DNA from 2 places in the Chromobacterium phragmitis genome. Region 2 is predicted to be linked to the other one. Evidence: riboswitches for the same ligand, from Rfam matches in the RefSeq annotation. Region 2 holds a riboswitch; the other holds the start of a gene.

Region 1 (4,408 bases), 1.6 Mb from region 2:
TGGCCAGCAGCACCTGGCTGGTGCAGATATTGGAATTGGCCTTCTCGCGGCGGATGTGCTGTTCCCGGGTTTGCAGCGCCATGCGCAGCGCGGCCTTGCCCTTGGCGTCGATGGACACGCCGATGATGCGGCCCGGCGCCGAACGCTTCATCTCATCCTTGAACGCGAAGTAAGCCGCGTGCGGGCCGCCGAAACCCATGGGCACGCCGAAGCGCTGGGTGTTGCCCAGCGCGATGTCGGCGCCCATCTCGGCCGGCGACTTCAGCGCCACCAGCGCCATCACGTCGGCGGCGACGGCGACGACGCCGCCCTTGGCCTTGATCGCGGCGATGTGCGGCGTCAGGTCGATCAGATCGCCCGCCTCGCCCGGATACTGGAACAGCGCGCCGAAGTAGTCGCCGCTGCCGGCCTCTTCCGGATGGCCCGACACCAGCTCGAAGCCGAAGTACTTGGCGCGGGTCTTCATCACGTCCAGCGTCTGCGGCAGCACGCGGCTGTCGACGAAGAAGCTGACGGACTTGGACTTGGACACGCGTTTGGCCATCGCCATTGCTTCCGCGGCGGCGGTGGCTTCGTCCAGCAGCGAGGCGTTGGCCATTTCCAGGCCGGTCAGGTCTATCACCATCTGCTGGAAGTTCAGCAAGGCTTCCAGGCGGCCCTGGGCGATCTCGGCCTGGTACGGGGTATAGGCGGTGTACCAGCCCGGGTTCTCCAGCACATTGCGCAGGATGACGGCGGGCGTCAGCACCGGGGAGTAGCCCAGGCCGATGAAGGACTTGTTGACCACGTTCTTGGACGCTACCGCCTTCAGCGCGGCCAGCGCCTCGGCTTCCGGCTGCGGCGACGGCAGATCCAGCCGGCGATTCAGGCGGATGTCGGCCGGCAAGGTCTGGTCGACCAGCGCGTCGATGGACGGCGCGCCGACGGCGGCCAGCATTTCGGCGCGTTCGGCGTCGGACGGGCCGATGTGGCGGGCGATGAATTCGTGGCGATTGAAGAGTTCGGAGAGCGACATGCTTGGGACTTCCTTCTTTGCGGCGGCCTGCGCGAGGCCGCGCCGGGAAAAACAACGCCCCGGCGTCTGGCGACGGCGGGGCGGTCAGGCGATCAGGCGCCGATTTCCTTGGCGTAGGCGGCGGCGTCCATCAGCCCGTCAAGATCCGCGGCGTTGGCCGGCTTGATCTTGAAGAACCAGCCGTCGCCGTACGGCTCGTTATTGGCCAGATCCGGCGCGCTTTCCAGCTCGGCGTTCACTTCCAGCACTTCGCCGGCGATCGGACAGTAAACATCGGAAGCGGCCTTCACCGATTCCACCACGCCGGCCTGCTCATCCTTGGCCAGGGTCGCGCCCACTTTCGGCAGTTCGACGAAGACGATGTCGCCCAGCAGTTCCTGCGCGTGCGCGGTGATGCCCACGGTCACGGAGCCGTCGGCTTCCAGACGCAGCCACTCGTGGCTGTCGACATATTTCAGTTCGGCGGGAATGTTGCTCATCTTGAAGTTCTCCAGCTTTAGATCAGATCAATGGTGACGGCAGTCGCCCCGAGGCGTTGCCCGATTATTCGAAAACTTTCTTGCCGTTGCGCACGAAGGGCATCCTCACCACGCGCACGTCGGTCAGCGCGCCGCGCAGGTCCACCTGGGCCGAGGCGCCGGTAGCGGCCGGCACGCGGGCGATGGCGATGGAATGCTTCAGCGTCGGCGAGAAGGTGCCGCTGGTGATCACGCCTTCGCCCACGCCCTCCACCACCACCTTCAGGCCTTCGCGCAATACGCCGCGGCCTTCCAGCACCAGGCCCACCTGCTTCATCTTCACGCCGGCGGCCTTTTGCGCCTCCAGCGCCTCGCGGCCGTTGAACTTGCGCTCGGCCGGTTCCCAGGCGATGGTCCAGCCCATGCCGGCTTCCAGCGGCGACACGGTTTCGTCCATGTCGTGGCCGTACAGATTCATGCCGGCTTCCAGACGCAGCGTGTCGCGCGCGCCCAGGCCGATGGGCGATACGCCGGCATCTTGCAGTTGATTGAAGAAGGCGATGGCCTGATCGGCCGGAACCATGATTTCCAGCCCATCTTCGCCGGTGTAGCCGGTGCGGGCGTAGAACCACTCGCCCTGCGGCAGGCCCTGGAACACTTTGAGCGCGCGGATGGCGTCGGCCAGTTCCGGTCGGATGGAGCAAACCTTGTCTATGGCCTGGGGGCCCTGCACGGCCAGCATCGCCAGGTCGCGGCGCACGTTCAGCGCCACGTCGAAACCGGCCCTCTGGCTCTCCATCCAGGCCAGGTCTTTTTCGGTGGTGCCGGCGTTGACCACCATGCGGTAGCCATAGGAAGTGAGATAGACGATGAGGTCGTCGACGACGGTGCCTTCCGGCGTCAACATGCCGGAATACAGCGCCTTGCCCTCGAAGCCGAGCTTGGACACGTCGTTGGCGATCAGTTTTTGCAGCCAGGCTTTGGCGTCGGGTCCGGTGATGTCGACCACCGTCATGTGGGACACGTCGAACATGCCCGCGTCGGTGCGGACGATCTCATGCTCTTTCAGCTGGGAACCGTAATGAATGGGCATTTCCCAACCGGCGAAATCGACCATCTTGGCGCCGGCGGCGAGGTGGGCTTCATACAGCGGAGTACGTTTCGGGGCCGTCATGGCGCGGTTCCTTGCAGAATAGTGTGGATAGCCTCATCAACCACACCCCTCTGTCCCTGCACCTGAGATTTTCCGGCCGGATAAGCCGTTAGCCCCTTCGGTGGGCATCGCGCGGACGCCGCTCTCCAGATTGCGCGAACCGGCTGCCGCCGGCCCGATGATACAGTCCTTTTGCCTGAGCGATTGCGGGTGCGCTTGCGCCTTCGGCGGCGGCCCAAGGCCGCTCTCTCCTGTATGATCCGGCGATTATGGTGTCAATATCCGAGCCTTGGCAAGCCGAGTTTATTTCCAGATCAAAGCAATACGATAAATGTTTTTTTATGAAAAAAAACGCAAAAAATCATGTAATTTATTTTTCGAAAACCACCGGCATTTCCAAAAAAACAACGGCCGCCCACATGGATCAGGCAGCCACTGGAAGAGCGGGAGCGGCGTGTTCCGCCGCCCAACATCATAAAGCGCAGTTTAGCGCCGGGTAATGCTTTGCAACTCCCTGGGCTCGGTTTCGCCGATATTGCGGAAGGCCTCTTTAACCTTTTCTGCGCCGGTGATGCCCGAAAAATAGAACGGAGCCATATCCACCACTTGCTGCTGCACCCGGCAACCCAGGCCTTCGCGCGCAGCGTTGGTCAGCAAGCCGCTATCGCCATCGCCAGTCCAGACAAACATGCCGCCTAGGCCCTTGGAGCGGGCATACTCGGCCTTGGCCTTCACCGACCGCGGCGTATCCAGCGACATGAATACCTGGCTTTGGCTGTTATACAGGAAATCCGCGTCCGCCACCGTGTCGGTATACAGCTGAAAACCATTGCGGCCGGTCTGATTTTCGAAGTCCATGTACTGGTACAGCACATCCGGCCATTCGGTGGTGCCAGACTCGAAACTACCCACCGTGGTTTGATCCGGGTAGGGCTGATAACTGCCGCGCAACGGCGAAACGCCATCGATCCTGGCGCGTTGCGCGTTGCGGCTGTAGGCGGCATAGCCGAGGAAAATCTTTTTCGGCGCCACGCCCAGGCTCAGCAGGTAGTCCACAGCCTTCGTCGCGGAGTTCTGGCTGGCGTCGGAAGGATTGCCTCGCAAATTGGTGTGATGCGCCAGATGTTCGGCCCAAGGCGTGCCGAAAAAGTCGTAGCACATCACATTGAGGCCTTCCACCCCTGCCGCCAACAACGAAGGAATATCGGCCGCCGCCATCTTGGCCGGTTCGGCGTTGACCGCGATGCTCAAATGCATGGACGGCAAGTGCGCCTTGATTTCCCGGATCAGCGCCGCGAAATTGGGGGCGTCCTCTGGACCGAATTGATTACCCGGCGCGCCCGGCACGCCCGGATATTCCCAGTCGATGTCCAGATCGGTGAACATCGGGAAGGCATCGACAATGCGCTTCAGGCTAAGGGCAAGCACGGTGCGCAATGCCGGCTCCTTGGCGATGTGATGGAAGGCCTGGCTCATGGTCCAGCCGCCCAGGCTTAGCGATATCCGCAGATCCGGCTTGCTCCGCTTCAGCTTGACCAAGGCGCCGAGCAGGCCTTGCGCCCGGTCAGGGTGGAACATGGCAATCGCGTCGTTGCTCACCCAGCTGTTGAAACCGCAGTTGATATAAGACAGCACATCGCCCCAACTGTCGGTGAAAGTGGCCTTGCCGCGTTGATTCGGCAAGTCGGCCGGGCCGCTGGCGATGCCGAAATCGATGGCGGCTTTGTCTATCACCGGCTTCTTTTCCCCTTCGTCGCCGATGATGCCGGCGAAGCCGACCAC
Region 2 (4,408 bases):
TGGTGGAAAACTTCGAAAAACTGGACCCGGCCAACACGCTGTGGAAGAAGGCCTACAACCTTTACGCCAAAGTGGACACCGAACCCAAACGCTATCTCGACTTCGAGCGCTGGTGGGGCGGCCATTACCTGCTGAACAAGGCGGAAATGGAGTGGATCAGCCAGAAGCTGTTCGTCGGCAACGAGCTGGTGCAGGGCAAGATCGCCAGCCACGATGGCAAAATGCGGGTGGACATGCGCAACATCCGCTCGCCCATCATGGTGTTCGCCTCCTGGGGCGACAACATCACCCCGCCGCAGCAAGCGCTGAACTGGATCGCCGACCTCTACGACAATGTGGAGGACATCCGCAACAACGAGCAAACCATCGTCTACTGCCTGCACAACAAGGTGGGCCATCTGGGCATCTTCGTGTCCGCCGGGGTGGCCAACAAGGAGCACAGCGAATTCGCCAGCGCGCTGGACCTGATCGACGTGCTGGCGCCCGGCCTCTACGAGGCGGTGATCGAGGATATCGCTCCCGACGCGCCCGGCCAGGAGTACATCGAAGGCCGCTACATCATCCGCTTCGAGGCGCGCGACGTATCGGACATCCTGGCGCTGGATGACGGCCGCGAAGACGAGCGGGCGTTCGAAGTGGTCAAGCGCGTATCCGAAATCAACCAGGGCGTCTACGACCGCTTCGTCTCGCCCGCGCTGCGCGCCGCCAGCAACGAGGCCAGCGCCCGCCTGCTGCGCGAGCTGCATCCGGCCCGCTTCGAGCGCGCGCTGATTTCGCCGCGCAATCCCTGGCTGTGGTGGCTGCCTGGCCTGGCGGCCCAGGTCCGCGAACAGCGCCGCCCGGTAAGCGAGGACAATCCGCTGTGGCAATGGCAGGAGCGCGTATCCGGCTGGATCGGGCAATCGCTGGATCGCTACCGCGACTCCCGCGACGCCGCGCAAGAGCAGCTGTTCCGCGCCATCTACGAATCGCCGCAGCTGGCGACGCTGGTCGGCGTGCCGCCGGCGGGAGAACCGCGCAGCCAATCGCTGACCTGGGAAACCCGCGAATTGGCGCGCCTCAAGCGCGAGGCCTTGGACCCCAGCTTCGAGCACGGCACGCTGGCCGACGGCTTCGTGCGGCTGATGCTGTATGTCAGCATAGGCATAGGCGTGGTGGACGAGCGGCCGTTCAACGCCATCCGCCGCGTGATGCGCGACGTGCGCCACGAATACCCACTGACACTGATGCAACTGAAGGACATCGTGCGCCACCAAGTGGCCCTGGTGCGGTTGGATGCGCCGCGCGCGCTGCGCGGGCTGGCCCGGCTGCTGCCTGACGCCCGTCCCCGCCATCAGGCCTGGCTATTGGCGCGCGACCTGCTCGCGCTGAACGGCCCCATCCCAGCCGAACATCAGGCGCGGCTGGACGAAGTGGCCAAGGTGCTGGAACTGGATGCCGACGCGGCCTCACGCTCCGCGCTGCCCGCCGCGCCAGCCAAACCGGCGGCCGAGGAAAAGCCGGCCCAGCCTGCCGCCAAACGCTCAGCCCCGGCCAAAAAACCGGCGATGGCGAAAGCCCCGGCGGCCAAACCGGACCAGCCATCCAAGTCCCCGCGTTCGAGCGCCAAACCCGCGGCAGCCAAGGCCAAGCCCGCCTCCGCCCGTAAAGCGCCGGCGAAGGCCAATGGCCAGGCGCCGGGCGCTTCGACGCTGGCGGACGTCGGCAACAAGCAAGGCAAGGCCTGAGTCATGCGCAGGAACCGGGCGCGCCTGGTTCCTGCATTGACTATTCCAATAGCAAAAGCTAATATTCCACTCCTGCGGGAGAGAGGGGCCGCGCCCCCGCCGAAGACGCAAGCTCCCATAATCGCTCAGGCACCCGTACCGCAGCGCAGTATAGATTCAAGCCGATTGGAGAGAGGCCGCCCTGCGCGGCCCACCGAAGGGGCAAGCGGCCGCAGGCCGCGCAACTCTCAGGTAAAAGGACAAGGGGAGAGGCTGTTACCCAACCCGGAAACCGTCCAGGAGTTTGCCTTGTCCATCCATCCGCATTGCCGCGCGCACCATCCGCGCCTCATTCCCGCACGCTGTCCGCCCGCCACCGCAGGCGTTTTCTTGCTTCGCACTCACAAGATTTCATCATGCTGACCTTGATCTACCTGATCGCCATCACCGCGGAAGCGATGACCGGCGCGCTGGCGGCCGGCCGCCGCCACATGGACATTTTCGGCGTAGCCGTCATCGCCTTTCTCACCGCGCTGGGCGGCGGAACCGTGCGCGACATCGTGCTCGGCCGTTACCCGATAGGCTGGACCCAGCATCCGGAATACGTGCTGCTGGTGGTGGCCGGCGGCCTGGCCGCGGTGCTGATCGCGCGCTACATGCGCCACCTGAACCGCTTGTTCCTGATACTGGACGCGCTGGGCCTGGTGGCGTTCACCATCATCGGTTGCGACGTGGCGCTGGGCATGGGCTACCATCCGGTCATCATCGTGATGGCCGGCATGATCACCGGCATCGCCGGCGGCATCCTGCGCGACGTGCTGTGCAACAGGGTGCCCATCGTGTTCCGCCGCGAGCTGTACGCCAGCGTGTCGCTGCTGGTGGCCATCCTCTACCTGGGCCTGAACCGCCTGGGCCTGCAGCACGACTGGAACGTGGTCGCCAGCTTCGCCTTCGGCCTGGCCCTGCGTCTGACCGCGCTGTGGCGCGAATGGCAGCTGCCAGTGTTCTCCTACCGCCACGATCACCACTGACAGCCCGCCCCAAGACGAGAAACGCTCCGTCTCGCGGGGCGCTTCCCATGCCGCCAGTCAACGCCTGGCTATCTCGCAGCCGCAAGACGGGCAGCCGCGCGCCTCCCCGCCCGCCTCCTGCTCCCGCAGGCGGGCGAGCACCGCCTTGCCCGGCAGCAACACGATGCCCTTGCCCGCCGCGAACGCCTTGGCGACCGCGGTGAACTCCCCGCTACACACCACGAAACCACGCTCCACGCCGCGGGACTGCATCACTCCATACAATTCTCTCACCACTGCCACGCCCACTTTCTGGGCATTCCAGCGCTTGCACTGCACCAAGTGGCACTCATCGCCCAGAAACAGCTCCAGGTCCACGCCGCCATCCGCGCCGCTCCCCGCGCGCGCCTCCACCCGATAGCCCTGGCGACGGAACATGACGCCCACCAGAGCCTCGAAATCCTGCCAGGACAACTCCGCCAGTCTGCGCAACGAGGGCTCGCCAGAAGCGCGGCCGCGCTGTCGAAACCGCCGCGCCAACCCCATGACCGAACATGACGCGAGCGCGCCGGGCAAGCCATATCGCAACGACAGCCCCAAAGCGGAAGGAATATCCGAAACAGCAGCCACAGGCAGGTATTGCCTGCCGGCAAACCAACTCAAAGCCGCCAGCGACAGCAGCGTATGCCAGGGGAGATGAAGCGAACGACTGCGGAATGCGCGTCCGCTGATTTTTCTTATGATTCGCATAATATTTCGCAAATAGCATAATCATATCAAAATCAGCAATCAATATAAACAAATAGCCTTTCAATATCCAAACAGTCGGCATTTCATTCCCAAATCCAGTCGTAAGATTTTTGCATGATTTGACAACTAAACGTCATTCGATGTAGACAGTCGGCCCAGATCCCAACTATCAACCATCCACGCCCCCCCATGCGAACGCCAACCACCATATTCCGACTCGTCCTTCGCTCACTGCTGCTGATCCCCACCCTGCCGCTCTGCTATCTGCTCGCCGCGCTGGCGCTGGGCCTATTGCCTAGCAACCGCGAGTGGGCACAACCCGAGGCTGGCATTCCCATCTATCTGGACAGCAACGGCGTCCACACCAGCCTGGTCATGCCAGTGAAAACCGCCCAGGCGGATTGGACAACCGCCTTTTCCCCTCGACAACTGTCCAAACCGGAGCGCTACGCCCACTCGCCGTACATTTCCATCAGCTGGGGCAGCAAGGTGTTTTTTCTGACCATCCAGAGTTGGAAAGACCTCAGCGCGGGCAAGGCGCTATCGGCCTTGGCCTTCGACCAGAGCGTGCTGCACGTGGAGTACCTGCCCCAGCCCAAGGAGGGCAAGGATACCAAGCGGGTGCTGGTCAGCCCGGAGCAGTACGAAAAACTGGTGGCCTTCATCCATCCGCCGCAGCGCGCCATTCGATGACCAAGGCCAAGCCCTGCAAGAAAAGGGCTACCACTATTACGACAACGACGCCTTCTACACCGCCCATGGCCGCTATAACCCCATCGTCACCTGCAACCAGTGGACGCGCGACGCGCTGGCCGAAATGGGAGTGCGTACCGCGCTATGGTCTCCATTCGTCCAACCCTTGTTCTGGCAGCTGAAAAAATAGGGAAGTCTTCAAGACATCTCCTGCAGCCACGCCAGCAGATCCGCGGCCAGACCGTCTCG

What was found. A riboswitch is a leader RNA that binds a small molecule or an ion and turns the genes downstream of it on or off. The one in region 2 is predicted to bind glycine.
Region 1: another riboswitch for glycine. It lies ahead of gcvT (glycine cleavage system aminomethyltransferase GcvT); the one in region 2 lies ahead of DK842_RS17155 (trimeric intracellular cation channel family protein).

The regions. Positions count from the first base shown of each region.
Region 1 covers NZ_CP029495.1:420,865-425,272, forward strand. The annotation lists gene gcvP (aminomethyl-transferring glycine dehydrogenase) at 1-1,015, opposite strand, end outside; gene gcvH (glycine cleavage system protein GcvH) at 1,108-1,494, opposite strand; gene gcvT (glycine cleavage system aminomethyltransferase GcvT) at 1,559-2,647, opposite strand; glycine riboswitch at 2,688-2,786, opposite strand; glycine riboswitch at 2,801-2,890, opposite strand; gene DK842_RS02110 (glycosyl hydrolase family 18 protein) at 3,113-4,408, opposite strand, start outside.
Region 2 covers NZ_CP029495.1:3,629,584-3,633,991, reverse strand. The annotation lists gene DK842_RS17160 (DUF3141 domain-containing protein) at 1-1,727, shown strand, start outside; glycine riboswitch at 1,793-1,878, shown strand; glycine riboswitch at 1,883-1,980, shown strand; gene DK842_RS17155 (trimeric intracellular cation channel family protein) at 2,123-2,737, shown strand; gene DK842_RS23470 (restriction endonuclease) at 2,795-3,208, opposite strand; gene DK842_RS17145 (TIGR02117 family protein) at 3,656-4,159, shown strand; gene DK842_RS24285 (DUF2459 domain-containing protein) at 4,077-4,349, shown strand; gene DK842_RS24140 (type 2 periplasmic-binding domain-containing protein) at 4,358-4,408, opposite strand, start outside.